Regions from separate parts of the Selenomonas sp. KH1T6 genome, predicted to be linked through region 1. Evidence: predicted binding sites of a transcription regulator. Region 1 holds the regulator's gene; each other region holds the start of a gene.

Region 1 (10,274 bases):
GGGGGCGGCACCACCTGTGATGCTCTCTACATGGGGGTGCCGGTAATCTCTCTTTACGGGGAGCGGCGGGGTTCGCGCTTCGGTCTCTCCATTTTGCAAAATGCCGGGCTGGGAGAACTTGCTTGTGCTGATGCGGAGGCATATGAAGCAAAAGCCTTGGCTTTAGCCAGGGATACGGGCTTGTTGGACGCACTGCACAAGAATCTGCGGCCAATGCTCTTGTCATCTTCTTTGATGGATACGCAGAATTACATACGGGAACTGGAGGCAGGTTTCCGGAAGCTGGCAGGTGAGCTGGCTGTCCGGAGATGAGAGCATGGCGTTTCAGGCAGGAATTTTGCTTTAGGGGGCGAATGTAAGGGAGAAAAAGCAACAGTTAATGTAGTTAACTCTTAAAATTTTCGAGGAGGAGGTCCCTATGAGCAGGAGCAGCAAGAAGATACATAAGAAGCAGGAAGCCAGGTCGCAGGCAGAGAAGGCTGTGCGGGCTGGGGCACTGCGAGAGAAGATGGAGCAGCAGGTCGAGGCGGAGCAGTACGCGGAGGCGCTGACCACGCTGGTGGAACTCGTCGAGGGCAAGTCCTATGAAGCGAATGATTTTTACCTGGCATCCTATTGCTATTTCATGGTGGGGGACTATGAAAGAGCTATCAAATGGGTTGATAATACCTTGGGGATGGCTCCTGGGCATGTGGCGGCCCAGATACTCCTGAGCCGTTTGTGCATTCTGGAGGATCAGACGGAAAAGGCGCTGGCCGTACTGGATAATATGCTCTCCATCAGTCGCAGCCTTCTTACCCAGGAGCAGCAGGAAGAACTGGCGGATATACTGGAATACTATGGCCGCGAAGATCCTGAGCATATAGAGAAGGATTATCCTGCCATTTCCGCTTTCCTGAAGGAAGAACTGACAGGGAGGATTGACGTGTCTGCGCCGGTGCAACCTGCGCCGCCTCAACCGGAAGCTACCGCGAATTTCATGCCTGATACTGCCCCGGCAGAGCAGTCCGGAGGAAGTGCTTTGGCGGCATTGCAGAAATTGAAGAGCAGGCTGCATTCATCACTGCCGGAGCAGGATGAGGCAGTGCCGCCTGTGCAGCAGACACGACCAGAGCAGGTGGTTCCGGAGGTGTCGGAGACAGAGCAAGTGCAGCCGACACCTGCCCAGAGCAGTGCAGAAATCAGGGCAAAACTGGAGGATATTGCCGGAAGGCCGGTGGGCTTGGCGGTGAAAGTGCGTCTGTACAATACCTTTGCAGGTGCGTATTTCTTTAAACGCGATTATGTGTCAGCCCAGGCTTTCCTGGATGCAGCCGCAGGCATTGATCCCTTGGATGCGGAGACCCTGCGCAACCTGGCCATGCTGGCCCATGAACAGGGGCAGCAGGAGCAGGCACTGGTTTATGCCTCGAAAATGCCCCAGACGGATTTCGTGCTGCTAGCGGCGTTGCGCTGAGTGATTCTATAAATGATATTGTCTGCCTCGTTGAAAGATTGAGGGGAAGATTTTGCTGTCGGCAAAATTGGAACCATGGTCTTTCAACGAGGTTTTTTGTTTTTGACTTTTTGATTTTTCTATTGACTTTTTGTTTTATGCGGTGTATATTCTTATTAGATTCAATTTAGCACTCATTTAATGAGAGTGCTAACAGGACCCGGCGGGGAGGTGAGGGGTGCCAATGGAACTGGATGCACGCAAGCAAAAAGTGCTGAAGGCCATTATTGATGATTACATCGAATCGGCTGAACCGGTTGGTTCCCGTACCCTTGCCCGCAAGCATGATTTGGGGGTTAGCCCCGCCACCATCCGCAATGAGATGGCGGATTTGGAGATGCTGGGTTACCTGGAGCATCTGCACACGTCTTCGGGGCGGGTGCCCTCATCCAAGGGATACCGCTTCTATGTGAATGGGCTGATTCCGCCGAAGCCGGTCAGCGATGAGGAAAAGAAACTCATCAACGACTGGTATCAGGCAAGGGTTCGTCGCATTGACGAGGTGTTCCAGGAGACTGCCAGGATTATTTCCAAGGTGACGAAGAACGTCTCCTTGGTGCTGGCACCTCAGCTGACCCAGGCCAGGTTCCGGGTGCTGCAGTTCCTGCCCCTGGATGACAGGCGGGTCATTACGGTGCTGATGACGGATGCAGGCTTTGTGGAGAATAAGATCGTGGATATGCCGGATGGCGCTACTTTCGAAGATTTCCAGCGCATGGCTGCCGTCATCAACAAGAATCTGGCGGGCAAGTCTCTTTCTGCCATCTCTCCTGACAGGCTGCTGCCTATCCGGGATGAGATTGGGGACGAGGGCTTGTACGAATCTGCCCTTGAAGTGGTGAATCGGGCGCTGGACTCCGGCAAGCAGGAAAGGCTTTATCTGGGAGGCACTACCCAGATGCTGACCCAGCCGGAGTTCCACGATGTGGAGAAGGTCAAGCACACTTTGATGATGCTTGAGGAGGAGGAACTTATCAAGGATATCCTCCACGCCCACATGGGAGACGGCCTGGAGGTCACCATCGGCCAGGAAAATGAGGATTCCCACATGAAGGACAGCAGCATCATCACGGCTACGTATCATCTGAACGGGGAGCTTCTGGGCACTATCGCGGTGCTGGGACCTACCCGCATGGAGTACGCCAAGGCCATGAGCCTGCTGGAATATATGAATGACAATCTTACCGAGGTCATCAGAAAGTACAACTGGTGAAGCGGTACAGATGACCATAAGGGGTGAGTGAATTGCCATCATTTATCAAAGATGAATTAAAGAAAAAAGATGAGCAGAAGCTGGCGGACATGCAGGAGGAAATCAAGCGTGCTGTAGGCAAGGAGGCGGAGGGAGAAGCTGAAGAGGCTCCTACTGCCGAAGAAAATGCCGAGGCTGAAGCTCAGGCAGAACCTCAGGAAGAGGTTGCTATTGCCAAGGCTGAGCTTGAAAAGCTGCAGGCGGCTGTGCAGGAAAAGGAAGAGCGTGCTCTTCGCCTGCAGGCTGATTTCGAGAATTTCCGCCGCCGCACCGCCAGGGAAAAGGAAGAGCTTTCTGCAGTGGTGACTCAGGGCATCCTGAAGGATATGCTTCCTCTTCTGGATAACTTCGAGCGGGCCATGGCTGCTGAGGCCAAGGACATTGATTCCTTCAAGCAGGGCGTGGAGATGATCTTCAAGCAGTTTGGGGAAGTCCTGGTGAAGAACGGCCTTGAGCATATTGAGGTGGAGGGTGCTAAATTCGACCCCAACTTCCACCAGGCAGTTATGCGGGTGGAGAACCCGGAGCTGGAGGATGAGACCATTGCCCAAGAGCTCCAGAAGGGCTACATGGTGAAAGGCCGCGTGATTCGCCCCAGCATGGTGCAGGTTGTAGCGAACAGCTAAATATTTTGTTAATGATTTAGTTTACACATATAGGAGGATTATCATGTCAAAGGTTATTGGTATTGACTTAGGTACTACGAACTCCGTCGTCTCCGTCATGGAAGGCGGCGAGCCTACTGTTATCACGAACCCCGAGGGCAGCCGCATCACCCCGTCTGTGGTGGGCTTCACCAAGGACGGCCAGCGTCTGGTGGGCCAGCTGGCCAAGCGCCAGGCTGTGTCCAATCCGGACCGCACCATTGCTTCCATCAAGCGCCACATGGGCGAGAGCGACTACAAGGTCAGCATTGATGGCAAGGATTACACTCCTCAGGAGATTTCCGCTATGGTGCTCCAGAAGCTGAAGGCTGATGCCGAGGCTTATCTGGGCGAGACCGTAACCCAGGCTGTCATCACGGTGCCGGCTTACTTCAACGACAGCCAGCGCCAGGCTACCAAGGACGCAGGCCGCATCGCAGGTCTGGAGGTCCTCCGCATCATCAACGAGCCGACTGCAGCTGCTCTGGCTTACGGCCTGGACAAGGATGAGGACGAGACTGTGCTGGTCTTCGACCTGGGCGGCGGTACCTTCGATGTGTCCATCCTGGAGCTCTCCGGCGGCACCTTCGAGGTTCTGGCTACCAACGGTGATACCCACCTGGGCGGCGATGACTTCGACAAGGCTGTCATGGACTGGATGGTTGAGGAGTTCAAGAAAGAGAACGGCATCGACCTTTCTCAGGACAAGATGAGCGCCCAGCGCCTCATTGAGGCTGCTGAGAAGGCCAAGATCGAGCTTTCCAGCATGACCCAGACCAACATCAACCTGCCCTTCATCACGGCAGATGCCTCCGGCCCGAAGCATCTGGACCTGACCCTTTCCCGTGCCAAGTTCGATGAACTGACCCGCGACCTGGTAGAGCGCACCATGGAGCCTACTCACAAGGCTATGGCAGATGCTGACCTCTCCGGCAGCGACATCAACAAGATCATCCTGGTGGGCGGTTCTTCCCGTATCCCCGCTGTGCAGGATGCTATCCGCAAGATCCTGAACAAGGAGCCTTCCAAGGGTGTGAACCCGGATGAGTGCGTGTCCGTGGGTGCTGCTATCCAGGGCGGCGTGCTGGTAGGTGAGGTCAAGGACGTGCTCCTGCTGGATGTCACTCCGCTGTCCCTGGGTATCGAGACTCTGGGCGGTGTCTGCACCAAGCTTATCGAGCGCAACACCACCATCCCGACCCACAAGAGCCAGGTGTTCTCCACCGCTGCTGACAACCAGCCCTCTGTTGACATCCATGTGCTCCAGGGCGAGCGTGAGATGGCTGCAGGCAACAAGACCCTGGGACGCTTTGAGCTCTCCGATATTCCTCCCGCACCCCGCGGCGTGCCCCGCATCGAGGTTTCCTTCGATATCGATGCCAACGGCATTGTGCATGTATCCGCCAAGGATCTGGGCACGGGCAAGGAGCAGAAAATCACCATCCAGTCCGATGGCGGCATGAGCAAGGAAGACATCGACCGCATGGTGAAGGAAGCTGAGGCTCACGCAGCTGAGGATAAGAAGCAGAAAGAGGCTGTGGACACCAAGAACACCGCTGAGCAGATGGTTTATCAGGCTGAGAAGACCATCAAGGATCTGGGCGACAAGGCCGATCAGGGCAAGGTGAAGGAAGTCCAGGCAGCCTGCGAGAAGGTGAAGGAAGCTCTGAAGGGCACCGACACTGAGGCCATCAAGAAGGCTACTGAGGAGCTCCAGAAGCCCCTCTATGAGCTCTCCGCTGCCGCTTACCAGCAGGCTCAGGCCGCAGGCGCTCAGGGTGCTCCCGGCGCTGATGCAGGTGCTGCAGGCGCAGCCGGTGCCCAGCAGCAGGCCAAGGCTGATGATGATGTAGTGGACGCTGAGTTCACCGAGAGTGACAAGAAGTAAATAGTCTGATATTCAGATAAATGAGGTATGGAGGTGGTTCCCACCTCCATTTCTCTTTATCTTGCCTGCCCTGCGAAGCGGGGAAGGGGGACCGCCGAAGGCGGTGGAAGGGGCGATTCGAAGTCGAAATGCGACTCATAGCTTCCTTTTCTACTTGCCAGATACGGCATCAGCATATATTATATAGATTGGCTCAAGCTATATGTAAGGATGGTGCAACGTGAGCGAGAAACGCGATTATTATGAGGTGCTGGGCATTCAGAAAGGCGCCTCTGAGGCTGAGATCAAGAAAGCCTATAAAAAGATGGCCCGCAAATATCATCCGGACCTGAATCAGGATGATCCCAAGGCCGCCGAGGAGAAAATGAAGGAGGTCAACGAGGCCTATGATGTGCTGAAGGACCCCCAGAAGAAATCTGCCTATGACCAGTTCGGTCATTCAGCCTTCGAGGGCGGCGGCGCTGGTGCCGGCGGTTTCGGTGGCTTTGGTGGTTTCGGCGGCTTTGGCGGCGGTGGTTTTTCTGGCGGCGGCAGTGGTTTTGAAGATATCTTCGATGCTTTCTTCGGAGGCGGCGGCAGGCGTTCACGCCAGCCCGGTCCGGAGCGTGGGGCAGATCTGCGCTATGACCTGGAGCTTACCTTTGAAGAGGCGGCCTTCGGCAAGGAAGTGGAGATTTCCGTGCCCCGCACCGAGGAGTGCAGTGAGTGCCACGGCACCGGCGCTGCTGCCGGTACCTCTCCTGAGACTTGTCCAGACTGCCATGGCACAGGCCAGCAGCAGGTGGTGCACAATACCCCCCTGGGCCGCATGATGAGCAGCCGCACCTGCGGACGCTGCGGCGGCACGGGCAAGATCATCAAGAAGAAGTGCCATGCCTGCGGCGGCACAGGCCATATCAAGAAACAGCGCACCGTCAAGGGCAAGGTGCCCGCTGGTGTGGACCAGGGCTCCAGAGTGCGCCTCTCCGGCCAGGGCGAGGCTGGCGTGCGCGGTGGCGGATACGGCGACCTCTATCTCTACATCTTCATCAAGCCCCACAAGTTCTTCAACCGTCAGGGCTCAGATGTCATTGTGGAGGTGCCCATCAGCTTCGTGCAGGCGGCTTTGGGTGATACGGTGCAGGTGCCTACTCTGGACGGTCCTGTGGACCTCAAGATTCCCGCCGGCATCCAGAGCGGCAAAGTGTTGCGCATGAAGAATCGCGGCATCCCCTTCCTGCGTGGTACGGGCCGCGGTGATCAGCATGTGCGCATCAAGGTCCTCACTCCCCAGAATCTTTCCGACAAGCAGAAAGAACTGCTGAAGGAATTTGCCGAGCAGGGCGGGGACAAGGTGAACCCGGAGCAGAAGAGCTTCAAGGAGAAGCTGAAGGATTTGTTTAACTGATAATGTTGGCTCCCCCGACTGGGGAGCCGTTTTTTTAGGAAGGAGCATTTTCATGGAGTGGTCCGAGGTCAGCATCCGTACCTCCCACGAGGCAACGGACGTAGTGGCGGAGATTTTCCACGATATCGGCGCCTCCGGGGTGGTTATCGAAGACCCGGCTTTGGTGAACGATTACATACAGGCCGGGGGCTGGGACTATACTGATATTCCCAGGTCTGAGCAGACAGAAGTGGTGACGGTGAAAGCTTACCTGCCCGTGGACGAAGAACTGGCTGAACGCATGGCGGAACTGGAAGAGAAGGTCAGGGCCATGCAGGCAGCCACACCTGCTGCAGGCCCCTGTGACATTACCAGCCAGAGTGTACGTGATGAGGACTGGGAGGACAACTGGAAAGCTTACTTCCACACGGAAAAAGTGGGAGCGCTGGTGGTGGTGCGCCCTGCCTGGGAGGAATACGAGGCAGCTCCTGATGACATCGTGGTGAGCCTTGACCCCGGCGCCGCCTTTGGCACCGGCACCCATCCCACCACCTCCATGTGCATCAGAGAGCTGGAGGGACTTATCAAGGGCGGCCAGCGCGTCTTCGACGTGGGCACTGGTTCCGGCATCCTTGCCATCACCGCTGCTAAGCTGGGAGCCACGGACATCACAGCCATGGACTATGACAACACCGCCGTCAGGATTGCCGGGGAAAATATCCGTGCCAATGGGGTGGAAAGCCGTATCAGGACGGGCCAGAGCGACCTGCTGAAATCCTTCGAGGGCAAGGCAGATATCATCATTGCCAACCTCATTGCCGACCTGGTCATCCGCCTCTTTGAGGAACTGGACGAGCATCTGGCTGAGGGCGGCAGGCTGTTGGCTTCCGGCATTATCACGGAAAGGCTGGCTGAAGTGACGGAAGCGGCCCTGGAGCATGGCTTTGTGGTGGCAAAAGTGGTGGAGGAAAAGGGCTGGACAGCTATTACCATCGTCCGCAAAGGTGAAGCAGCATGAGGCGGCTCTTTTATAAAGGCATCCTGGCTGAGAAAATCATCATCACTGGCCAGGATGCCCACCACCTCATGCACGTCATGCGGGCCAAGGCAGGTCAGCAGGTGACGGTAGTTGACGATGAAGGCAGCGTGGCCCTGATGGAAATGACTGCCTTTACCGCCGAGAGTGTGGAGCTGGCCTTGAAGGAACGGCTGGAGGGCAATACGGAATCTCCCTTGGAACTGACCCTGGTCCAGTGCCTGCTGAAGTCTGACAAGATGGACTGGATAGTGCAGAAAGCCGTGGAGCTGGGAGCAAACAAAATCCAGCCCATAGCCAGCCGCAACTGCGTGGCCCAGTATGATGGCAAGAAAGCAAAACAGCGCCAGGAACGCTGGCAGAAAATAGCCGACGAAGCCGCCAAACAATGCGGCAGGACAAAGCTGCTGCAGGTTGAGCCTATTATGGGCATCAAGGAATTCCTAGCAAAGTCAGGATTCGGTGAAGACAACCCATTATACTTCTGCTATGAAAACGAGGAGCAGAAGACCATCAAAGAAGCCCTGCAAGCCTCCAAGGCGAAAAATGCCTCAGTTCTGATTGGCCCCGAGGGCGGTTTTACTCTTGATGAGGCCAAGGCCATAGAAGAGGCCGGCGGCCAAAGTGTGACTTTAGGTCCTAGAATTCTTCGGGCAGAAACTGCAGCGATAGCATCTCTGTCTGTAATTCAATACGAACTAGGAGATTTGGGCTAACCAAAGACAACACATACTTCAGCCCATGGATGGGCGTTACGCGGCCGTTGGATTTCATGGATGAAATGCAAGGCCGCGTTTTCTTTCGCTACGAAATCTTGGCTATTTCAAGTCCGAAGGACTTGTAATCGCTTAGATTTCGTGTGAGGGCGCAGTGCGACACGGTGTGTCGCACGAAGTTTGGTTCGTTTTCTTTGCGCCAAAGAAAATGAACAGACGTAACGTAAAAAAGAAAGGAAGAATTATCTTGCCAAAAGCAGCCTTTATGACTCTCGGTTGCAAAGTAAATCAATTTGAGACAGAAACCATGGAGGGCCTCTTCAAAGCCAAGGGCTACGAAATCGTCCCCTTCAGCGAAAAAGCCGACGTCTACGTAGTCAACACCTGCGCTGTCACTAACCTGGGCGAAAAGAAATCCCGTCAGATCATCCGTCGGGCAGGCCGTGAGAACCCCGATGCCATCATCGCCGTTTGCGGCTGCTACTCTCAGGTGAAGCCCGAAGAAGTAAAACTGTTGGAAGGTGTTCGGGTAGTCCTGGGCACCAAAGAGCGCTCCCGCATCGTAGAATACGTGGAGCGCGCTGCCCGTGAAGATGGCAAGCCCTTGGACGGCGTGGGTGATGTGATGCATACGGACTCCTTCGAGGACATCCCCCTTTACGATATGCCCCGCCGCACACGGGCCTTCCTAAAAATCGAGGACGGCTGCCAGAATTTCTGCTCCTACTGCATTATCCCTTATGCCCGCGGTCCCGTGAAGTCACGTCAGCTCTCTGCCATCCGCAGGGAAGCGGAAAAGCTGGTGGCGGCAGGTTTCCTGGAAATCGTGCTGACAGGCATCCATCTGGGCAAGTACGGCAGCGATTTGGAGGGCAATGTCACCCTCACCGATGCCTGCCGGGAGGTGCTGCAGGTGCAGGGGCTGAAGCGCCTGCGCCTGGGCTCCCTGGAATCCATAGAGCTCTCTCCAGAACTCTTTGAGCTGATTCGCAGCGACGACCGCTTCTGCGCCCATCTGCACCTGCCCCTGCAGGCAGGCTCCGACAAGGTATTGCACGACATGAACCGCCGCTACGACACGCGCGAATTCGCCCGCCTCATTGAGCAGGTGGAGCAGGAACTGCCCGGGGTAGCAGTTTCTACGGATATCATCGTAGGTTTTCCGGGGGAAACAGAAGAAGAATTTGCTGAGGGGCTGAAGTTTGTAGAAAAAATGAACTTCTCCCGTATGCATGTTTTCCCATACTCAAGAAGGGAAGGCACCCCCGCCGCTGCCCGCAAGGACCAGATTCCCGAACCGGTCAAAAAAGACCGCGTCCACCGCATGCAGGCTCTGGCTGAAAAGAAATCCCGTGAGTTCTATCGCTCCTTCCTGGGCAGGACCATGCGGGTGCTGTTCGAGACCAACACCGACGGCATCACTGACGGCCTGACGGATAACTATATCCGAGTCTATACTGAGGATGAAGTGACTTGTGGGGAGATTTATCAGGTAGAGCTGGTGGAGGAATATAAAGATGGTGTTTTGGGAAAAGTGAAAATGTGATAGAATCCTTATGTGAATTGTTGGATTTATGCAGAAGGGATTGACAGCCAGAATGGGTGAGCGTAAGCTGTCTCAGACAGTATCTATATTAGTGCCCTGCTACAATGAAGAAGCGGTACTGCAAGAGTTCTATGAACGCACTTCGGCGGTGATTGACGGGATAGCAGCTTATGATTTTGAACTAATCTTCGTCAATGACGGCAGCCATGACCGCACTATGGAGATACTGAAGGAACTTCGTGGCAAGGATAAGCGTGTTTCCTATGTAGATCTTTCCCGTAATTTTGGCAAAGAGATAGCCATGATTGCGGGGATTGACTATTTGAAAGGT
Region 2 (10,274 bases), on a different contig from region 1:
AGTTGCCATATTATATGATATAGAAAATTCACCCTTTGAGATGCTTAATTTCACTCTGGAAAAAGCGGAGCGTTACCAGCCCTGCCGCATCATTGTGGTGTCCGACTGGGATGCCCGCCCGGAGCAGAAGCGCTGGGAGAAGCTGATGCGCCGCCCGGGCTTCACCTTCAGGCAGATCAGCAGGACTTTCTTCGGCAAGAATTCACTGGATTCTGCCCTGCATGATTCTGCCCAGATTCTCTATCAGGAAGGAGTGCGGAAGTTCTTCATCGTCACTACGGACACGGACTTCGTGCACATAGCTGAGGCTTTGAATGCAGATACCCCTTCCTATATCATCGGCGTAGGCACCAAGCAGGCCAGCGAGAGTCTTAGGAGTGCCTACAATGAGTTTTTTGTCTATCCTCCGGAGGAAGATGTGAAGAACAAGAAGAATCAGGGGACAGCAGAGCCTGTCCAGGAAAAGGCCAAGGGCAAGAAAGTGCAGGAAAAGCCTGACAAGGGCAAAGCTGCCAAGGAGCAGCCCAAGGCTGCCAAGGAAAAGCCCGGCAAGGAAAAGGCACCTAAGGACAAGAGCGTGAAAGAGAAGGCAGCCAAGGAAAAGACCACCAATGACAAGCCTGCCAAGGAAAAAACTGCCAAGGCAGCAGTGACCAAGACGCAGGAAAGCAAGGCTAAGGCAGACACGGCAGCCAAAACTGCTGGCAAGGCAGAGCCGGGCCAGCCTGCCCTTTCCGTGCGCATTCCCAAGAGCCTCAGAAAGGCCTTGGAGGAGCGCTGCCAGGTGGAGGAAGTTACCCTGGATGAGCTGGTGACTTACCTTATCATGCGTGGTTTGCGTTGAGGTGCCGTCATGACGAACAAGAATGAGCAAGTCTTGCTTTACGGTTTCCTGGATATGGGAAAACTGGAGCAGATACAGAAAATCCTCCACCGCATGAATATCAGGACCAAAGTCCTGCCAGAGGAAGCCTGGCGCGAGAAGGTGGGCTACCTTTTGGGAAACAAGGGATTCAAGGCTGCCGTAGCCAGGGACGATGACGGCTTTGTCTTTCCCCATGAGGTCATGGTCATGCAGAATATCCGCAACAAGCGCCTTGACCAGGTCTTGCTTGCCCTCAAGGAGGGCGGTGTGCCCCCGGTGAAGTTCAAGTCCGTGGTGACACCCTTCAACACTCTCTGGACCCTGCGCCGCCTTTGCGAGACCATGCAGAAGGAGCACGCTGCCATGCTGGAGCAGGAGGAGAAAGAAGCTCAAAAGCAGATAAAGGAATAAGCGTTTATGGTAAGAAGCGATAAGAATGATTTGGACAAGACCCAGTACATGAGCCCCCAGGGGAAAAAGAGCCTGGAAGATACTCAGACTCTGCCCCCCATTACCGGGGATACTGAGGAAATACAGCCTCCTTTTCCCAAGGCTGGCAGTCAGCCGGGGGGACGCTATGGAGGAGTGCGGGAGCTTGAGAGCGAGCCGGTCCAGTTTTCGCGCAGGGAAAAACAGGAAAAGTCGAAGGGCTTCATATCTTCCGGCGGCAAGAAATTCATCCTCCTGTTAGCAGGCTTCCTCGTGGCACTGACCCTGGGCTTTGCCTTGGCGGGCTGGACACAGGACCGTTCGGCAGAGAAGGAACAGGAACGCCAGCAGCAGGAGGCGCAGCTCCTGAGCCGTGAGCAGAAGCTGCAGGCGCAGGAAGCTGACCTCAAAGAGGAGCGCGAGCGCCTCACCCGCCAGAAGCAGGCCCTGGAAGCCCACCGTCAGGAGGTGGCGGAGAAATCCGCCCACCTGCAGGGCCGGAATGACCAGCTGACCGAGGAGGCGCAGAAGCCCGGACTGGGCAGGCTCCTTGACCGCATGACCGGCAAGGAGCAGGAGCGCAAGGCAGCCATGGAGGAGAACAACCGCCAGAGTGCCCAGCTGGATGATGAAGCGGCCGCTGTGAAGCAGTCCATTGCCCAGGCTCAGTCCATGCTGGAGGAGCTGGACCAGAGGATTGACGATGTGCAGGCCATGAAACGGGAGGCCGAGGGGCTGCGCAGCAAGGTGGAAAGCGCCTACGAGGAGAACCGGGGCACCGTTGACCAGGTGATTTATTACGTGCAGCAGGGGGCGGATATGCTTCAGAAGCTGCTCGGTGATAGATAAATAAAAATTTGAAGGTGAAGATGTTGAAGAAAAATTGGTTCAAGTTAGCAGCAATTGTTATGTCTATGGCATTGTTCCTTGCTGGTTGCGGCCAGCAGGGAAGCGAGAAGAAGGAAGCGAAGGAATTGAAGCCGCTGGCTGTCGGCCTGATGCCGGATACGGATTCCCTGCCCTTCATCATTGCCCGTGAGAAAGGCTATTTTGACGAGGAAGGCCTCAAGGTGGATATCCAGCAGTACAAGAGCGCCATGGACCGTGATTCTGCTCTCCAGAGCGGCAACCTGGACGGTGCCGTTTCCGATATGCTGGCGGTGGCCTTTGCCAAGTCTGGCGGCTTTGATGTGAAGGTCACCTCCTTCACCGATGGCAGCTACAAGCTCATTGCAAGCTCCAGCGAGCCTGCCCAGAGCGTGAAGGAACTGGCTGGCAAGGATGTGTCTGTTTCCCGCAATACCATCATCGAATATGTCACTGACCAGATCCTGGCCAAAGAGGGCATGGACGGGGAAAGCATCAACAAGGTCATCATTCCCCAGATTCCCACCCGTCTGGAAATGCTCCAGAACGGCAAGCTCTCTGCAGCTACCCTGCCTGAGCCCATGGCCAGCATTGCCGTGCACAACGGCTGCCGCCTGATCACCGGCTCTGATGATCTGGGCATCAACCCCGGTGTCATCATGTTCACCGGCGAGGCTGTGAAGGACAAGAGCGACGAAATCAAGGCTCTGTATCGCGCCTACAACAAGGCTGTGGCTTATCTCAACAACACTCCCCGCGAGGAGTACATGGACCTGGTGATTGAAAAGGGCGGTTTCCCGCCGGTGGCCAAGGAAGCTCTCAAGCTGCCCAAGTATCACGAAGCATCCCTGCCCAAGGAGAGCGATGTGGTGGATTGCATCAAGTGGCTCAACGCCAAGAATCTGGTGAAGGACACCTACACTTATAGCGATATTGTGGTGGATTTTTTCAAGAACTGATGTGAAATTATGTCAGCTATAAATATTGACCATTTGACAGTCAGATATAAAAAGAATAGGGAGAACCTGCCGGTTCTGTCAGATGTCAGCCTTACCGTCCCAACTGGGACGGTTTGTGCTGTTATAGGGCCCTCCGGCTGCGGCAAGTCCACCTTGCTGAAGGTGGCGGCAGGGCTTATCAAGAATTATGAAGGCCAGGTGACCGTGGGGGGCAGGCCACTGGACACCCGGAAGATGACCATCGGCTTCATGCCCCAGAGCTACGGCCTTCTGCCCTGGCGTACGGTGGCGGAGAATATCCGTCTGGGGCGGAAGGTCAAGGGGCTCTGGCAGCAGGAGGACGAGAAGAAGCTTGAGGAGCTTGCTTCCAGACTGGGAATTTCTGGTTTGCTTGACCGCTATCCCCGGGAGCTTTCCGGGGGACAGCAGCAGAGGGTGAGTCTGGCCCGTGTGTTCCTCCTGCAGCCGGACATTCTGCTGATGGATGAGCCTTTCTCTGCCCTTGATGCCATCACCCGGGAGGAAATGCAGGATGTGTTCCGGGAGCTGTGGCAGCAGGAATCCATTACTACCATCCTGGTGACTCACTATGTGGAGGAAGCCCTCTATCTGGGGGGGCAGATTGCAGTCATGGGAGAGGATGGGCAGATTGCCGAGCTTTTGGACAATCCCACCGGGGAGACTCCCCTGCGCCGCAGCGATGAGCGCTTCTTCCAGTTGGGGCGGCAGCTCAGGCAAAAGCTGAAGTCCAAGCTTCCTGGCAGGGGAGGTGAGGGCGCATGAACTTCAGAAGAACCCGGGGAGTGCTGCTGGCCTATTTCCTGGGGGCTGTCTTCCTGATTATCCTCTGGCAGGTGCTTGCCCTGCTCATGCACAAGCCCATTGTGCCCCTGCCGGAAAAGGTCTTTGTGCGGCTGGTAAGTGTTTTCGCCGGCGATATTGCCATCCATGCTCTCTACAGCCTTTGGCGCATTGCAGCAGGGCTTTTCATAGCGGTGCTCATCGGCTATCCTTTGGGCTGCCTCATGGGGTATTTCCACAAGGCGGATAAGTACCTGGCTCCGCTGGTGTACCTCACTTATCCGATTCCCAAGATTGCCCTGTTGCCCATCCTGATGCTGTTGGCAGGAGTGGGGGAGATGTCAAAGATCATCATGATCTTCCTCATCATTGTTTTTCAGGTCATCGTGGCGGTGCGTGATGCCATCAAGGCCATCCCGGAGGAGACTTACTATCCCCTGTACTCCCTGGGAGCCAGGTTCCGGCAGATTCTCAGAGAAGTCATTTTCCCTGCTTCCCTGCCGAAGTTCATCACTGCTGTCCGCGTGGCCATGGCCACCGCCATTTCCGTGCTTTTCTTCACGGAAACCTTCGGCACCCAGTATGGCATGGGCTACTACATCATGGATGCCTGGCTGCGGGTGAATTACCTTGATATGTACGCAGGCATCGTGGTGCTGAGCCTCATAGGGCTGTGCCTGTTCGGCATCATTGACATGGTAGAGGCCAGAGCCTGCAGGTGGCAGAAGTAAGCAGGCTCAATTATTCAGCAACAGGAAAATCTCCCTGGACAGGCATGACTGCCTTGCCAGGGAGATTTTTTGACTTATTGACTTTTAGCCGCCATCGTAGTATATTATTATCTGTACGCTGGCACTCATGGTATGAGAGTGCTAACAAACTAGTTAATGATATTTCAAAATAAAGGAAGGTAATTGCAACATGGCTAAAGAAACCCATGAATTCCAAGCGGAAACCAAGAAACTCCTGGATTTGATGATCAACTCCATCTATACCAACCATGAGATTTTCCTGCGGGAGCTGATTTCCAATGCTTCCGATGCCATTGACAAGCTCCATTTCGAGAGCCTCACCAACCGCGACCTGCTGGAAGGGGATGAGGATTACGAGATTTTCCTCATTCCTGATAAAGACAGCCACACCCTGACCATTGCCGACAACGGTCTGGGCATGAACAAGGAAGAGGTCATCACCAATATCGGCACCATTGCCCAGTCCGGCACCAAGGCTTTCCTGGAGCAGATCCAGAAGGCCAAGGAAGCCCAGGGAGAGGGCTCCGAACTGTCCGACAAGGAGCTTATTGGCCAGTTCGGCGTGGGCTTCTACTCTGCTTTCATGGTGGCAGAGAAGGTCACCATCATCACCCGCAAGGCTGGCGAGACTCAGGGCTGGCGCTGGGAGTCCACTGCTGATGGCAATTACACCATCGAGGAGTGCGACAAGGAGAAGCGCGGCACCACCATCACCATCACCCTGAAGAAGGAGTTCTACGGTGATGAGGCCGAGGAGAACTTCACTGAGAACTACAAGCTCCAGAACCTGGTGAAGAAGTATTCCGACTATGTGCGCTACCCCATCAAGATGAGCTTCGAGGTGACTGAGCAGCCCAAGGACGACAAGGGCGAGCCCATCAAGGATGCAGAGCCCATCAAAAAGACGGAAATTCGCACCCTGAACTCCATGAAGCCCCTCTGGACCAAGAGCAAGAGCGAGCTTAAGGACGAGGACTACAATGAGTTCTTCAAGAATCAGTTCCATGAGTGGGAGAACCCCATGGAGGTGTTCCACACCAAGGCTGAGGGTACTGTGGAATACACGGCCCTTCTCTGCATTCCCGCCAAGGCTCCCTTCAACCTCTATCACACGGACTATGAGCCGGGCCTGCAGCTCTACTCCCGCCACGTGTTCATCATGGACAAGTGCAAGGACCTGCTGCCTGACTACCTGCGCTTTATGAAGGGCCTGGTGGATTCTCCCGACCTTTCCCTGAACATCTCCCGCGAGCTCTTGCAGCAGAGCCGTGAGCTCAAGACCATCGGCAAGGCTCTGGAGAAGAATATCCTCAAGTCCCTCAGCAAGAAGCTGGAGAAGCATCGCGAGGACTATGAGAAGTTCTGGAACGAGTACGGCAAGTCCCTGAAGATTGGCGTCTACAACAGCATGTACGGCGGCAGCGACACCATCGACAAGCTGAAGGACCTGCTGCTCTTCATGAGCTCCAAGGAGGGCAAGCTGGTGACTCTCAAGGAGTATGTTGAGCGCATGCCTGAGAGCCAGAAGAAGATTTACTATGCTACTGCCCGCGATAAGGAGACCATCGAGCATCTGCCGCAGATGGAGCTCTTGCGTGACAAGGGCATTGAGGTGCTCTACCTCCTGGACCCCGTGGATGAGTTCGCCATCGAGTCCATCCATCAGTATGACAGCAAGGACTTCCACTCCATCAGCAAGGGTGATCTTGACCTGGATGATGCCGAGTCCCAGGAGGTCAAGAAGGAGACTGAGGAAATCGCCAAGTCCAATGATGACCTGATGAAGGATATCAAGGAAACCCTGGGTGACAAGGTAGCTGATGTGAAGGTTTCCAGCCGCCTGAAGTCCAGCGCCGTGTGCCTGGTGGCAGATGAAGCCGGCCCGTCTCTCTCCATGGAGCAGACCTTTGCGGACATGAACAACCCCATGTTCAAGGCCCGCCGCATCCTGGAGATCAACCCGAAACATGAGCTCTTCACCCGTCTCCAGAGCCTCCATGCCGCAGGCAAGGATACGGAGGACTTCAAGGACTACTGCGACCTGCTCTACACCCAGGCTCTGCTCATCGAAGGCATCCTGCCCGAGAACCCCGTGGAGTTCGCTGGCAAGCTGGCCAAGCTGATGGCTCAGTAAGTATAGAAAAAGTATTATAGCCTTCCCCTCAAAGGGGAAGGCTTTTTTGTGCCAGTCGACAAAACTTGAATAATGACGTTATCAAATGTCATTTGAAAATATTTCAGCCAGGCAGGGAAAGAGGGGGCGGGTAACGAAATGAATAACGAGAATTTTTGGAAAAATGTGCCTTTATGATTTCGGGGAGGATGAGATCATGGCAAAGGAAAATGTAACGAATTTCATTGAGAAGATAGACGCTGATGAGGCGCTGGTCAAGAAGGTCAATGAATTGTTGGCAGATGCAGGAAGTGAGGACGAGATTGCCGAAAAGTTGGCAGCCTTCAGCACAGAGTTGGGCCTTCCCTTCACCGCTGAGGAGTATAAGCAGGAACATCAATGTTGATTCATGTGCAGGCTCATGGCACAGGGGCGTCCGCAAAACGGACAGAGAAAGAGTCGTTCCTTACGGGGGCGGCTCTTTTTTGTTCCCGGGTGTAAAATCTGCTTAACCTCCACGGGAAAAAATTCGATATAAATTTAAAGGACTTTTCCCGTTGCCCGGCGAATTGTAGACAGTACGATTCGCAGAAAGGAGGCCGATTTCCATGACAGCATCTAGCCGCTCTGGTATGATTGGGCCTTCCTTTGTCCATTCGGGGGGGGCAGACGCTTCGCGTCAAGATACATAATAGAAGTCCGCCCTTTGGCAAAAGTCCATAAGTGTAAGATCAGCCCCCTCGGCTAGGCCGGGAGGGCTATTTGTCATGCCTGTGGCGTGATGCAAAGAAAGGACGAGCAATATGAAAAGGAAGTCATCCATCACACGGCGTCTCCGGGCTGCGGTCATGGCAGCCCTCATGGCAGGGTGCTTCAGCATTGCCCCGGCGGCCCAGGCATTGCCTGTGGGCGGCATCAGCGACACCGCTGTCATCGCGGTCAATGACAAGGTAATGAATATCACCGGGGCAGAAAACAATCTGATTACCTGGGGGGATTTTTCAATTGGTCAGGGTGAACGAGTGGCATTTGATGCCAATAATTACCTGAATTATGTAACAGGCAGTGGCATTTCCGATATTCTGGGCACCATGACAGGAGGCGGCACAATCTATCTTGTCAATCCCAACGGCATCCATATCGGGGTTGGGGCAGTTATTGATGTGGGCACCCTGCATCTTTCCACTGCCGACCTGAGCGGCAGCCTGCAGGATTATAATACCGCATTGGGAGCATTGAATAATGCTGTCACTTTTTCTGGAGACATCGTGAATAAAGGCAATCTGAACGCTGCCCAGACCATCACCGTGGAAGGGAAGAATATTACCTTCAAGAATGTGGCAGATGTTACTAAGGGCGCTGAATTTAGTGATGGGAAGCTGACTGGAGGCGAGAGAAATACCGACGTTATCTTGAAGGCAAAGGGCGGGGAAATTCATCTTGGCTCTGTTGATGGCTCATCTTCCGGCTATAAAGTCTCAGGGGCAGAGGAAGTGGATTATAGGCTGGTCAAAAATGCTGATGAACTGCAGGCTATGAAAGATGGCCTTGCTGGCAATTATATGCTGAACAACGACATTTCGATGGATGCTGTAGAAGGCTTTACCCCTATCGGCGATGAGACCACGCCTTTTTCTGGCCATTTTGATGGACTGGGCTATGAGATAAAAAATCTTGTGATTTACAACGCTTCCGTAGATTATGCTGGAATTTTTGGCAAGAATACCGGTGTGATTGAAAATGTAGGCAGGGCTGGAGGTTATACATCTTGTGCGAACAAAAAAGAAGATGGCTATAATACCATCTGGGATCCCTGTATAATTGGTGGTATTGTTGGCTATAATGCAGGCGGTACGGTACGAAACGTTTACAACACGAGCCAGGTATCGGCCGATATGGGCTCAGGAAGTAGGACTGGCGGCATCGCAGGAAAGAACAGTGGTACGGTGGAAAACGCCTACAACACGGGCTTTATTAGCGGGTCTGGTAGTGCTGGCGGCATCGTGGGCGAAAACAGTGGTACGGTGAAAAATACTTACAATACAGCTATGGTACGTCTAGGAGATCCAAATGCTAGAACTGCCGGTATCGTGGGGATAAATACTGATACTGGTAAGGTAATAAATACTTACAACTTGGGTAGGATAGCTCCGTCGCAGCAAGCCGCATATGCAAATAGTGGCGACATTGTGGGAGAGAACAGTGGCGAGGTAACACATTCCTTTTATGCTACTACTGATGAAAGTGGTGGGACTATCAATGGACTCTTAGAAAATAAAGAGGGGGTTGGCAAAACTCTGGCCGAGATGAAGTCTCTAGCGACATTTGCGGATTGGGGGAATGACATTACATCCGATGGCAGAAGCAAAACTGCCACTTGGCGCATTTACGAAGGAACGACCACGCCCCTGCTTACCGCTTTTATGACGCCCCTTGATTTATCCGGCTATAGCGTGACCTATGACGGCAATGAGCATGGTCTGGTGCCCAGCCATGCAGATACGAGCCTGCTTGTGGGCTATACCGATGCTCTGGCGGTTAAATATACCGATGCCGGGAAATACGAATATGACACCTCCCGCCTTTACTCTACCCAGCAGGGTTACAATATCATAACGACAACGGATAACAAGGCCTATGTGGAAATTTTATCGAAACTTGTGACACTGGATATAGACTTTGATACCATCAAAAAAGAGTACGATGGCACAACCGATGCCACGATTACCCAGACGGTGTTCAACCTGACGGGCGTTAACGATGCGGATAAGGACAAGGTAGCCGTCACCACGGACAATCCGGCGGCAGTTTTTGACAATCCCAATGTGGGCGCAGACCATGTGGTTACTTATACTGGCTTTGGCCTTGCTGGAGACTTGGCGGGCAACTATCAGCTGAAGAATACCCTCACGGGCGCAGGTGAAATCTACGCCAAGGCTCTTACCCTCGACAATGTCACCAAAGTTTATGATGGTAATGCCAATGCGTTCATAACCATGGACAATCTGGTCGGCATCCTTGATCAGGATAAAGCCGCCCTGAGTCTAAGTTCTGCCGCCACGGCTGCCTATAATAACAAGAACGTGGGAACGGGCAAAGCGGTTAATTATAGTGGTTTGACCCTTAGCGGGGAGAAGGCTGGGAACTATTCTCTGACTCAGACAGGGAGCATAAATAACGCCAGCATTACAGCCCGAGAAATCACCGCCAGCGCAGTTGAACTTGCCAACAAGACCTATGACGGCAAAGCAGGTGCAGCCAATATCGCTGTCACTCTTGCCAATACGGTAGAGGGGGACAACATCACCGCCACCGCCAGCGGCAGCTATGCAGACAAGAATGTTGGCACGGACAAGGCCGTGACCTACAATAGCTTCACCCTGAGCGGAGAGGACAAGGACAACTATAACCTGACCACTGCCAGCTACACGGGCAAAGGCAGTATCACTGCCCGCGATATCACCGCCACCGTGGCTGACCTTGACGCC
Region 3 (10,274 bases), on a different contig from region 1:
CTCGTTCCTCAGGGAAGATTCCACATCTGCAATCAGCGTCTGGCGGTAGTTTTCCACCTGACGGTCAGACTCACTCATCATGTTCTGCAGGAACACGATGCTGACACAGACCATGGTCAGCAATGATGTCCCTACCATCATGGCAATAATCTTAGCTCTCAAAGATAATACAGATTGCATGAAGTCTTCATCCTTTCTCGGGGCACCCGGGCCCGGGCCTGACTTATAGGTCAGCCTTGTCAAAATACTCCTTCAGCACATCTTCCTTATGGCACCCCTCCACTTCGGCCAGGGCTGCCGCCATAAGGTCGCAGACCCGCTCCAGCTGAGCAAAACGGTTTACCACTTGGTGGAACTTATTGATTTGCGCATAGCTTGATTCATATCTCTGCATTTCCTTCAAGGTCTCCAAAGCTTCCCGTATAGGTTTCTTCACATCTTCCATAGCTCACCCTCCCCAAAAATGCCCTGTATAATCCTAGTATATATATACTACTTATTCCTCAAAATCCCTGCCTGCGTACAGAAATTTCAGTATTGCATTAAACTTTCTATTCTCAAGCAGTATACAAGTAGGTTATAATAGATATCGTACAATATTATGTAGAGTATATGGAGGAAAAAATGAACCAGTCACAGAAACCAAAGAGCATGCAGGAACTCATGACTTACTATGACAACACCATCGATATGCTAAATATCGACATCGAAGTTCTAAAAGAAGAAAATGAACGCCTTCAAAAAATAATAGATGAACGAGCCCGGGGCCAAACCGTAAGCCTCAACGACGGACTGATTTCCCGTGGCCAGGAAGCTGACCTCTACCCCAACGAAGTCAGAGAAATCCTCATGGATGTGCTGAAAGCCGCCAGAGCCAACATCGTCAAAGATGGCACCCGCCGGGCAGACGTCGTGGACGACATCCTGAAAGCCAACCCCGTAGAAGGCGCTCCCAACACCCGTGCCAAAGCGCTGCAGGCTGCTTTCAAAGGCTACGTAACCATGGACGCTTCCGTCAGGAAAAAACTCAGCGACCTGGGCATAACCTCCTCTTCAAAGATAAGCAGCCATCACAAGGCTGTCTACTACGGCGATGACCGCTACAAAGTCTCCGTCTCCGCATCCTGCTCAGACAGGCGCGGCGGCGACAACACCGCAGCTGAAATGATAAGGAAGTTTCTGTAAATAACCGTATGACGTTCGAAATTTACAGCTATAAGATATCCCCAAATCCCCATTTGGGAGATGAATTCAGTCAAAATCCTTGACACAATTAAGCAAAACATGATATTATTACAGAGTTGATTGCGCTCGTAGTCCAGTGGATAGGACGTTAGCCTCCGGAGCTGAAAGCGTGGGTTCGACTCCCGCCGAGCGCACCAAAATGAGTGTTTCGTGGCGTTGAGTATTCAGTCACGAAGGTAATATATAAATCCCGAAAGCGATATCAAAATTGCTTTCGGGATTTTTCATTGGCTAAATGAGCTTTGATAAAGCATATAAAAAAGCACCACTCGCTCAACCAGAACGAGTGGTGCTTTCTTTCCTATACGGACAGTACTCTTATGCCTTATTACATCATGCCGGGCATGCCGCCGCCCATGCCGGGAGCCGGAGCCGGGGGCTCCTTCTCGGGCTTATCAGCCACCAGGGTCTCGGTGGTGAGAACCATGGCAGCGATGGAAGCAGCGTTCTGCAGAGCGGAACGGGTGACCTTGGCAGGATCTACGATACCAGCCTGGATCATGTCAACGTAAGTGTTGTCCACAGCGTTGAAGCCGATGCCGTCACCAGCCTTCTTCACGTTCTCAACTACCACGGAACCCTCGAGGCCTGCGTTGTCAGCGATCTGGCGGACAGGCTCCTCGATAGCGCGGCGAACGATGTTCACACCTACCTTCACATCGCCCTCAGCCTCAATCTTGTCGAGAGCCGGGAGGATGTCGATGAAGGTGGTGCCGCCGCCTGCTACGATGCCTTCCTCACGGGCAGCACGGGTAGCATTGAGGGCATCCTCGATGCGGTACTTCTTGTCCTTCATCTCAACTTCGGTGGCAGCACCGATCTCGATGACAGCTACGCCGCCAGCCAGCTTGGCAAGGCGCTCCTGGAGCTTCTCCTTGTCGAAGTCGGAAGTAGTAGCCTCAATCTGCTTCTTGATCTGCTCCACGCGGGACTTGATGGCTTCCTTATCGCCATAACCGTCCACGATGGTGGTGTTGTCCTTGGTAGAACGAACCTGGTTGGCACGACCGAGGTCTTCGAGAGTCACGCTGTCCAGCTTGCGGCCCAGCTCCTCGCTGATGACCTGGCCGCCGGTAAGGATAGCGATATCCTCCAGCATAGCCTTGCGGCGGTCGCCGAAGCCCGGAGCCTTCACAGCCAGAGCCTTGAAGGTGCCGCGGAGCTTGTTCACCACGATAGTAGCGAGAGCCTCGCCATCAAGGTCCTCAGAAATGACCATGAGCTGCTTGCCCTGCTTCACAACCTGCTCCAGGATGGGCAGGATATCAGCGATAGCGGAAATCTTGCGGTCGGTGATGAGGATGTAAGGATCATCCAGGACAGCTTCCATCTTGTCCGTATCGGTAACCATGTACGGAGAGATGTAGCCACGGTCGAACTGCATGCCCTCTACCACTTTCAGGTTGGTATCCATGGACTTGGACTCCTCAACGGTGATGACGCCGTCCTGGCCCACTTTCTCCATGGCATCAGCAATCAGCTGGCCAACTTCCTCATCAGCGGAGGAGATGGTAGCAACCTGTGCGGTAGCAGCCTTGCTCTCAATGGGCTTAGCCTTGGTCTGGATTTCCTCTACCAGAGCCTTCACAGCCTTCTCGATGCCCTTCTTCACGATCATGGGGTTGGCACCGGCAACCACGTTGCGCATGCCCTCATGAATCATAGCCTGTGCCAGCAGGGTTGCAGTAGTGGTACCGTCACCAGCGATATCGTTGGTCTTGGTAGCAACTTCCTTTACCAGCTGGGCGCCCATGTTCTCAAAGGGATCTTCCAGCTCGATGTCACGGGCAATGGTCACGCCATCATTGGTGATGGTGGGAGCGCCAAACTTCTTGTCCAACACTACGTTGCGGCCCTTGGGTCCAAGGGTGACCTTCACAGCGTTAGCCAGTGCGTCAACGCCGCGGCCAAGAGCACGGCGTGCTTCTTCGTCAAACAAAATCTGCTTTGCCATTTATATTACCTCCAAAAGGTTTTGATTCAATTAGAGAACAGCCAGGATGTCGCTTTCGCGGATGACCAGGTAATCCTTGTCATCAACCTTGACCTCAGTCCCGGAATATTTAGAGAAGAGGATGTCGTCGCCAACCTTGACTTCCATCTCAGCGCGCTGGCCATTGTCCAGAAGCTTGCCTGCGCCTACAGCCACAACCTTGCCCTTCTGGGGCTTCTCTTTGGCAGTGTCCGGCAACACAATGCCGCTAGCAGTCTTGACATCGCCCTCGGAAACTTCAATGACAACTCTTTCGCCCAATGGCTTAATCATATTTATCTTCCTCCCATATAGAAATATACAAGATTCAATCTATTAGCACTCACTCACGTCGAGTGCTAATCACAGGTATTATGATAACGCTTGAACATCAAAAAGTCAATAAATAAAATTAAAAAAGTCAAAAAAACAAAGCATCCGTCCCCTCCTAAAATCGGGGTCGAATGCTTTTCAAATCATATCAACGCAAGCAAAGCCACAGGTGCAGGTCTCACACTTTGCCACCCGTGGCTTTGATGATGGCCTCAGCCACGGATTTCACCGTCAGCCGCTTGTACATGGCATAACGCTGGATACGGCGGTGAGCCTCCTGTTCGCTCATATGATGCTTTTTCATAAGGATGCTCTTGGCCTGATCCAGTATCTTCCGCAGGGCCAGGAGGTCGCGCAGTTCCTCTGCCTCTTGGCGGAGACTTTTTGCTTCCTGCCATCTGGCAGAAGCTATGGCAAGAGACGTGAGGATTTCCTCATCCTCTGCTCCCTCGGGCAGGCAGCCGTAGATGCCCAGCAAGGCCAGTTCAGGAGCAGCCTTTCCCAGTACCAGGACGGGAGCCAGTTTCGCCAGCCTTGCCAGGCTTTCTGTACCTTCCGGCTCTGTCCCCAGGTGAAATAACACGGCTCCCGGTTTCTTTTCTATAGCCAGCTCAAGGGCCCTGGCAGGTTCCCCTGCCTCTCCCGAGAGCTCAAAACCGGCTTTCTTGAAAATACTCTTATACTGGAGACGCAAGCGGTACTCCGGCTCTACTAACAAAACGCTGGGCAATCCCTGGGGCATAAATTCATCCCTGTCCTTTACTGGTACCAAAAAGCTGCTTCATATCATCTCACAAACTAAATTTATTTATCTGTCAGGGTAAGTCCCGGCACGGCGTTCAGATAATGGTCGCTGTAAAGCCCTGCCTGTGCCTGGTAGTACCCACGGCAGGCAATCATGGCGGCGTTATCCGTGCAAAGTATCTTGCTGGGATAGGAGAACTTCACACCGTGCTTGCCCGCCTCTTCCCTAAGCCTTGCCTCCAGGCCGCTGTTAGCGGCCACGCCACCTGCCAGTACCAGCGTGTCTCTGCCTGCTTCCGCCACTGCCTCAAAGGCCTTGTGGGTCAGCACCTCGATGACGGAATGCTGGAAGGAAGCAGCAATGTCAGCTTTGTTCAGCTCATGCCCCTTCATATTCTCGCTATTGATGTAGTTCAGCACCGCCGACTTCAGGCCGCTGAAGCTGAACTCATAATTGCCCTTTTCCTCCAAAGCGCGGGGAAAATCAATAGCCAGGTGGTTGCCCTCCTTGGCCAGGGCATCTATGCGGGGACCGCCGGGATAAGGCAGCCCCATAACCCGGGCAATCTTATCAAAGGCTTCCCCTGCCGCATCGTCACGGGTCTGGCCCATCATGCGAAACTCATTATATCCCCGCACATCCACCAAAGCCGTATGTCCCCCTGATACCACCAGGGCCATAAAAGGCGGCTCAAGAGCAGTATCAGAAAGGAAGTTGGCAAAGATATGCCCCTCCAGATGATTCACCCCAATCAGGGGCACATCCAGGGCATAAGCCAAAGACTTGCCTGCCGACACTCCCACCAGCAGAGCTCCCACCAGCCCGGGGCCATAAGTCACCGCCACCTGGTCGATATCGCCAAGTTCCACTCCGGCCTCGCGGACTGCCTCATCAATAACAGGCATGATGTTCACAATGTGTTTCCGGGAAGCAATCTCCGGCACCACCCCTCCAAATTTCTGATGAATGGGTATCTGGGTGGAAATGATATTGGAAAGGACATCCCGCCCCCCCTTGAGCACCGCCGCCGAAGTCTCGTCACAGCTGGACTCAATGCCAAGGGTCAGGATTTCCTGCTGGTCTTTCTGTTCCATTAAAGCTCCTATGTCAAATCTTCGTATTCCACATGATGATGGCGTCTTCCCCATTGTCCTGATAATAGCGGGGACGGCGTCCGGCCTCCTTGAAGCCAAAATTCTTGTAAAGGGCCAGCGCAGGGTCATTGGAAGGCCGCACTTCCAAGGTAAGGGCAGTTACGCCTTTCTCCTTCACCCTTCGGATCAGCTCTGCCATCATTTCCGTGCCCACGTGCTTCCCCCGGTAATCAGGAGACACTGCCACATTGGTGATCTGGGCCTCCTCAAAGGAAATCCAGCAGCCCACATAGCCTATGACCTGCTCCTCTGCAAGAGTCTCTTCATCCAGCGCCAGCAGGTAGAGGGTGTTCTCATTGGCGGCTTCCCGCCAGAAGGACTCCCTGGACCAGGGCATGGCAAAGCAGGCCTTCTCCACCTTTTCAACAGCTGCCGCATCATCCGGCACCATTTCACGGAAAGTCAGCTTCACTTGGCACTCCCCTCCGCTGCCTCGGGATGACGCTTCTCCCACAGGACCTCCGCCTCGCTGCGGCGAATATAGACGGGCTCCATATCCATGACATTGCCCACTTCACCTGCAGCCAGTTTCTTCAATCCCACCATGGCCACACAAGCGGCCCGGGGCATGACCAGATGAGCAGGGGCCAGGCTGACATTAGCGGGAAGTTCCAGCTTGCCCGCAATCTTCTTGGGCACCACATCGCCCAAGAGCACCACCGGCTCCTTCATCGCCCCGCAAGAAGAGATAACCTCAGGCAGGCCGGAAACGGTGATTTCTTCCTGTGCCTCCATGCGTCCCTCATGGAAGCGGAAACTCTGGCGGTAAGCATTGCCTTTCTGGGCGTCCAGCAAGGTCACGATGCGCACCCCCGGCACAGGATAGTGCCAGGCCATAGCTTCCAAGGTAGGCACACCTATAAGAGGCAGCTTCAGGGCATAGCAGACAGCCTTGGCCGCTGCCAGACCGATGCGAAGCCCCGTGAAGGAGCCCGGCCCAATGCTCACGGCAATGCCATCCAAATCTTCTTTTTTCACATTTGCCATTTTGAGCACCTGCTCCATATGTGGGAGCAAAGTCTCAGAATGGGTCAGGCGGGCCTGCATGGTAAGTTCAGCAGAAAGCCGCGCCTCTGAGGCCACAGCCACGCTTGAAACCTGGGTGGCTGTATCAATGGCCAGTATTGACAAAGGTCTCCAACTCCTTCAAAAATTCCTTGTTCTCTTCGCCAATGGAAGAAAAAGTGAGCTTGCGGCCAGTCTCGCTGATGCGCTCAATGGACACTTCCACATAGTCATCCGGCATGGACTGGGGGAACTTGTCGGGCCACTCAATAACCACGATGCCCTCCGGCTCCTCCAGATATTCATAAAAGCCGATTTCCTCCAGTTCCTCTTCCGTCTCCAGGCGATAGAGGTCGAAATGGTAGATTGGGCAGATGCCCTCATATATGTTCATCAGATTGAAGGTAGGGCTGGTGACTTCCCCCTCCACGCCCAAAGTCTTTGCCAGGCTCTGGACAAAAAGGGTCTTGCCTGCGCCCAAATCACCTTCCAAGCACAGCACGGTTCCCTCGCGGATCTTCTGTCCCAGTTTATCAGCTAGGTCAGCAGTTTCCTCAGGGGAATTGGTTGTACACGTAAACATAATTTTTTATCTCTCCTATTTTGATAGACAGTTACATCAGTCTCCATTCAATTTTCTATTATAACGCTATATTTCAGATTTTGTCGATAGACAAAATTACACAAATCAGCGTTTCGGCGATAAGCCATAGCGCCTTTTTTCAGATTCTGTCGATAGACAAAATTATACAAAACCGCCCCATACTTGCCTTTTTGCTTATTTTTATGTTGAAATTTTCTGACCTTTATTATATAATAGGTGGCGTAGCGATAAGCCACAAAATATGGGAGCAAGTTGTCATTCTGTGTATTTTTTAGGAGGATGCCAAATGAAAAAATTTGTCTGCACCGTCTGTGGTTACGTACATGAGGGAGATGCCCCTCCGGCTCAGTGCCCCATCTGCAAGGCACCGGCTGACAAATTCGTTGAGCAGACCGGTGATTTGGTGTTCGCAGATGAGCACCGCATTGGCGTGGCCAAAGGTGTTGATGAGCGCATCATCGAAGGCCTGCGCATGAACTTCACGGGTGAATGTTCCGAAGTAGGCATGTATCTTGCCATGAGCCGTCAGGCTGACCGTGAAGGCTATCCTGAGGTTGCCGAAGCCTATAAGCGCTACGCCTGGGAAGAAGCTGAGCATGCTGCCAAGTTCGCTGAACTCCTTGGCGAAGTCCTCACGGACAGCACCAAGAAGAACCTTGAAATGCGTATCGACGCTGAGCATGGCGCCTGCGCCGGCAAGAAGGAGCTCGCTACCCTTGCCAAGCAGCTCAACCTTGATGCCATCCATGACACGGTTCATGAGATGTGCAAGGACGAAGCCCGCCATGGCTGCGGCTTCAAGGGGCTCTATGACCGTTATTTCGGCAAATAAGCATTAACAAGCACTCTAAAAGGGGCGCCAACGTATGGTGCCCCTTATTTTCGTGCAATTACAGCAAAGATGCAGGATCAAAACCTGTGTTCCTGATTCTTGTCAGGAGCACCTTATCATCCACCACTGAGTCTATCTTATGTTCCGGCCTCTCGTGAAGAGGTTCTTCATACGGCTCCGGCAGAATATGCTCATACTGGTCTGCAAACATCATAAGCGTAGGCCTGTCCGTCAAGCCAAACTCAACTTTCTTCACAATGCCGTACCCTTTGCTAGTCTTCACCACGGTCCCCACAGGGTAGATGGCCACATTGCTGAAAAACAGCTTCAAGAGCCTTTTATCAAACTGTCCCTCTGAGCAGTTCACCATGATATTGTAAGCCACAGCAGGAGAGTATGCCTTCTTGTAAGGCCTTCTGCTGGTGAGAGCATCGTACACATCTGCAATAGCGCAAATACGCCCGTAAAGATGTATGTCCGTCCCTTGCCGCCCTCCTGGATAGCCCTTCCCATTCATATGCTCATGATGCTGCAAAGCCACTATCCCCAGTATAGGGGCATCCGGCAATGACATAGCCCGTATCTTGCTGAAACCGGCCTCCGGGTGATGCTTGATGATATCAAACTCGTTCTGCGTAAGCCTGCCACGCTTGTTCAGGATTTCCGGGGGCACGATGATTTTCCCCAGATCATGCAGCAGCCCTCCCATAGTCAGCTCCTGCACTCCCCCCTCCGGCAGATTAGCCAGACGCCCCAGCATGCCAGAAAGCATGGCTACATTGACACTATGGGCAAAGGTATATTCATCGTGTACGCGTATATCCGTCAGCTGTACCAAATTCCCGCTGCGGGTGGCGATATCTGCCACCATGGCAGAAGCAGCTTTGGCCAATGGCTCAAACTCAAAAGTCCCCGTCCGCTCAATCTGGGCAAACACATCGCACACGCGCTGTATGGCCATGACCCTGGTCCTTTCCGAAAGGATATCCTCCGGCGGCATTGGCTTTATTTCCGAAGAATAGTTCAATACATGCAGGCCAATGACTCCCAGGTCACGCAGCTTGTCTATATAATGCTCGGTAAGTTCTGTGCCTTTGGTAAGGTAGCTGGCACCGCTGGAATTGTATATGCTCTGGGCCGTCACCATGCCGGGACGCAATTTTTTCAGCGGTAAATCTATCATAGTTGTTCCTTCCCATATAATAAAGTACATCCCCTGCCAAAATTCCCTGCAGGAACCTCCCCTTACTGAGAAGCTTTCTCCACCAGATCCCTGACACTGTCGGAAATGCGGTTATCGCTCATAGACCCCTTCACCACATTCATCTGTTCCTCGGAAAGTTCCGGTTCAACTGAAGCCTGTGCCACTAGATCCTTCACGCTGTCGGATATGCGGTTGTCGCTCATGGAGCCCTTCACCACGTCCATCTGTTCCTCAGTAAGCCCCGTGTCTTCCTTGGCCTCCACGGACTCTTCCTTCTCCTCATCCTGCTGGATTTCTCCAGTGTTGTAAAGGATATGCTTGCCCTTGTACCTGAAAATCTGCTTTATCGTCATTTGAACCGCGGGACGCCCTGCCCGCTTCACCTCCCGTTTGCACAGATGGCTCTCCTCATCACGTCATATACAGAAGTTCGTACACTCACTCTTGCTTGGATAATTCTACATCCATGGCTTTTTTCCTGCTAGCTTTTGAACTGCTCTTCAAGCCCCAAATGGCCCTCGAAAAAAAACCGTCAGGGAAAAGCTCCCCGACGGATTTTTCTTATTCCGCGTCTTTTGACTGCAAAGCTATGATCCCCGCCTGGAATTCCTCCAGGCTGAGGTCAAAGTAAGGCAGTTCCTTCATCAAGTCGTAAACTTCCTGCTGGGAAACAGCCTGCTCAATGCGCTCTGCTATACTGTCCTCTGTCAGGGCATGCATGAGCATGTGCTCTATTTCCTCTATGTTTCTTTCCATAATATCCTGCTTTCAGCCTTACACAGCCTCTGTATTGTCCAGCTCGTACTCAGCAGCCTGAGCTTCCTTCTGCTCCTCCCAAATAATGGTGGGAGCCAGCTCAAAGCCATTGAAGCGGGTGGCGCTCACTGTGGAGTAGGCACCGATTTCCGTCACCAGCACCTTGTCCCCAATCTTCAAAGCAGGCGCCTCAAAATCGCTGTAGAGCACATCAATGCCATCACAGCTGGGACCGCCGAAGAAAGAAGGACGCTTCTTCCCCTTGCCGAAGCAGTGAAGAGGATAGGTCCAGTGATCATAGATAATGCCGGAGAAAGCACCATAAATGCTTTCATCCAGGATATACCAAGGCTTCTCCCCCCGGAACTTGGTGCCGATGACAGAAGCCACCAGATTCACCGCCGTGCCGCACATATAGCGGCCT

The links. The regulator HrcA, encoded in region 1, represses chaperone genes, less so after heat shock. The targets are predictions, from matches to a motif close to TGTTAGCACTCNNNNNNNNNGAGTGCTAACA.
Region 2: htpG (molecular chaperone HtpG) is a predicted target of HrcA. The motif match lies at 4,769-4,799, and genes of this name have one in related genera.
Region 3: groES (co-chaperone GroES) is a predicted target of HrcA. The motif match lies at 3,552-3,582, and genes of this name have one in related genera.

Annotation. Positions count from the first base shown of each region.
Region 1 covers NZ_FNWN01000004.1:143,519-153,792, reverse strand. The annotation lists gene BLW59_RS04345 (hypothetical protein) at 1-312, shown strand, start outside; gene BLW59_RS04340 (CDC27 family protein) at 419-1,456, shown strand; gene hrcA (heat-inducible transcriptional repressor HrcA) at 1,674-2,708, shown strand; gene grpE (nucleotide exchange factor GrpE) at 2,741-3,373, shown strand; gene dnaK (molecular chaperone DnaK) at 3,417-5,279, shown strand; gene dnaJ (molecular chaperone DnaJ) at 5,500-6,666, shown strand; gene prmA (50S ribosomal protein L11 methyltransferase) at 6,719-7,663, shown strand; gene BLW59_RS04310 (16S rRNA (uracil(1498)-N(3))-methyltransferase) at 7,660-8,397, shown strand; gene mtaB (tRNA (N(6)-L-threonylcarbamoyladenosine(37)-C(2))-methylthiotransferase MtaB) at 8,645-9,943, shown strand; gene BLW59_RS04300 (glycosyltransferase family 2 protein) at 9,996-10,274, shown strand, end outside.
Region 2 covers NZ_FNWN01000007.1:121,337-131,610, forward strand. The annotation lists gene BLW59_RS06865 (NYN domain-containing protein) at 1-844, shown strand, start outside; gene BLW59_RS06870 (DUF3783 domain-containing protein) at 854-1,276, shown strand; gene BLW59_RS06875 (hypothetical protein) at 1,283-2,143, shown strand; gene BLW59_RS06880 (MetQ/NlpA family ABC transporter substrate-binding protein) at 2,203-3,120, shown strand; gene BLW59_RS06885 (ABC transporter ATP-binding protein) at 3,130-3,903, shown strand; gene BLW59_RS06890 (ABC transporter permease) at 3,900-4,652, shown strand; gene htpG (molecular chaperone HtpG) at 4,843-6,807, shown strand; gene BLW59_RS06900 (Nif11 family protein) at 7,004-7,192, shown strand; partial or broken gene BLW59_RS17080 (YDG domain-containing protein) at 7,590-10,274, shown strand, end outside.
Region 3 covers NZ_FNWN01000039.1:7,170-17,443, reverse strand. The annotation lists gene BLW59_RS15125 (methyl-accepting chemotaxis protein) at 1-180, opposite strand, end outside; gene BLW59_RS15120 (hypothetical protein) at 224-445, opposite strand; gene BLW59_RS15115 (hypothetical protein) at 625-1,185, shown strand; tRNA gene BLW59_RS15110 (tRNA-Arg) at 1,308-1,382, shown strand; gene groL (chaperonin GroEL) at 1,574-3,199, opposite strand; gene groES (co-chaperone GroES) at 3,230-3,511, opposite strand; gene BLW59_RS15095 (ANTAR domain-containing protein) at 3,729-4,322, opposite strand; gene tsaD (tRNA (adenosine(37)-N6)-threonylcarbamoyltransferase complex transferase subunit TsaD) at 4,355-5,389, opposite strand; gene rimI (ribosomal protein S18-alanine N-acetyltransferase) at 5,403-5,861, opposite strand; gene tsaB (tRNA (adenosine(37)-N6)-threonylcarbamoyltransferase complex dimerization subunit type 1 TsaB) at 5,858-6,580, opposite strand; gene tsaE (tRNA (adenosine(37)-N6)-threonylcarbamoyltransferase complex ATPase subunit type 1 TsaE) at 6,561-7,037, opposite strand; gene BLW59_RS15070 (NADH peroxidase) at 7,345-7,890, shown strand; gene BLW59_RS15065 (HD-GYP domain-containing protein) at 7,949-9,073, opposite strand; gene BLW59_RS15060 (hypothetical protein) at 9,136-9,447, opposite strand; gene BLW59_RS15055 (hypothetical protein) at 9,656-9,850, opposite strand; gene BLW59_RS15050 (type III PLP-dependent enzyme) at 9,869-10,274, opposite strand, start outside.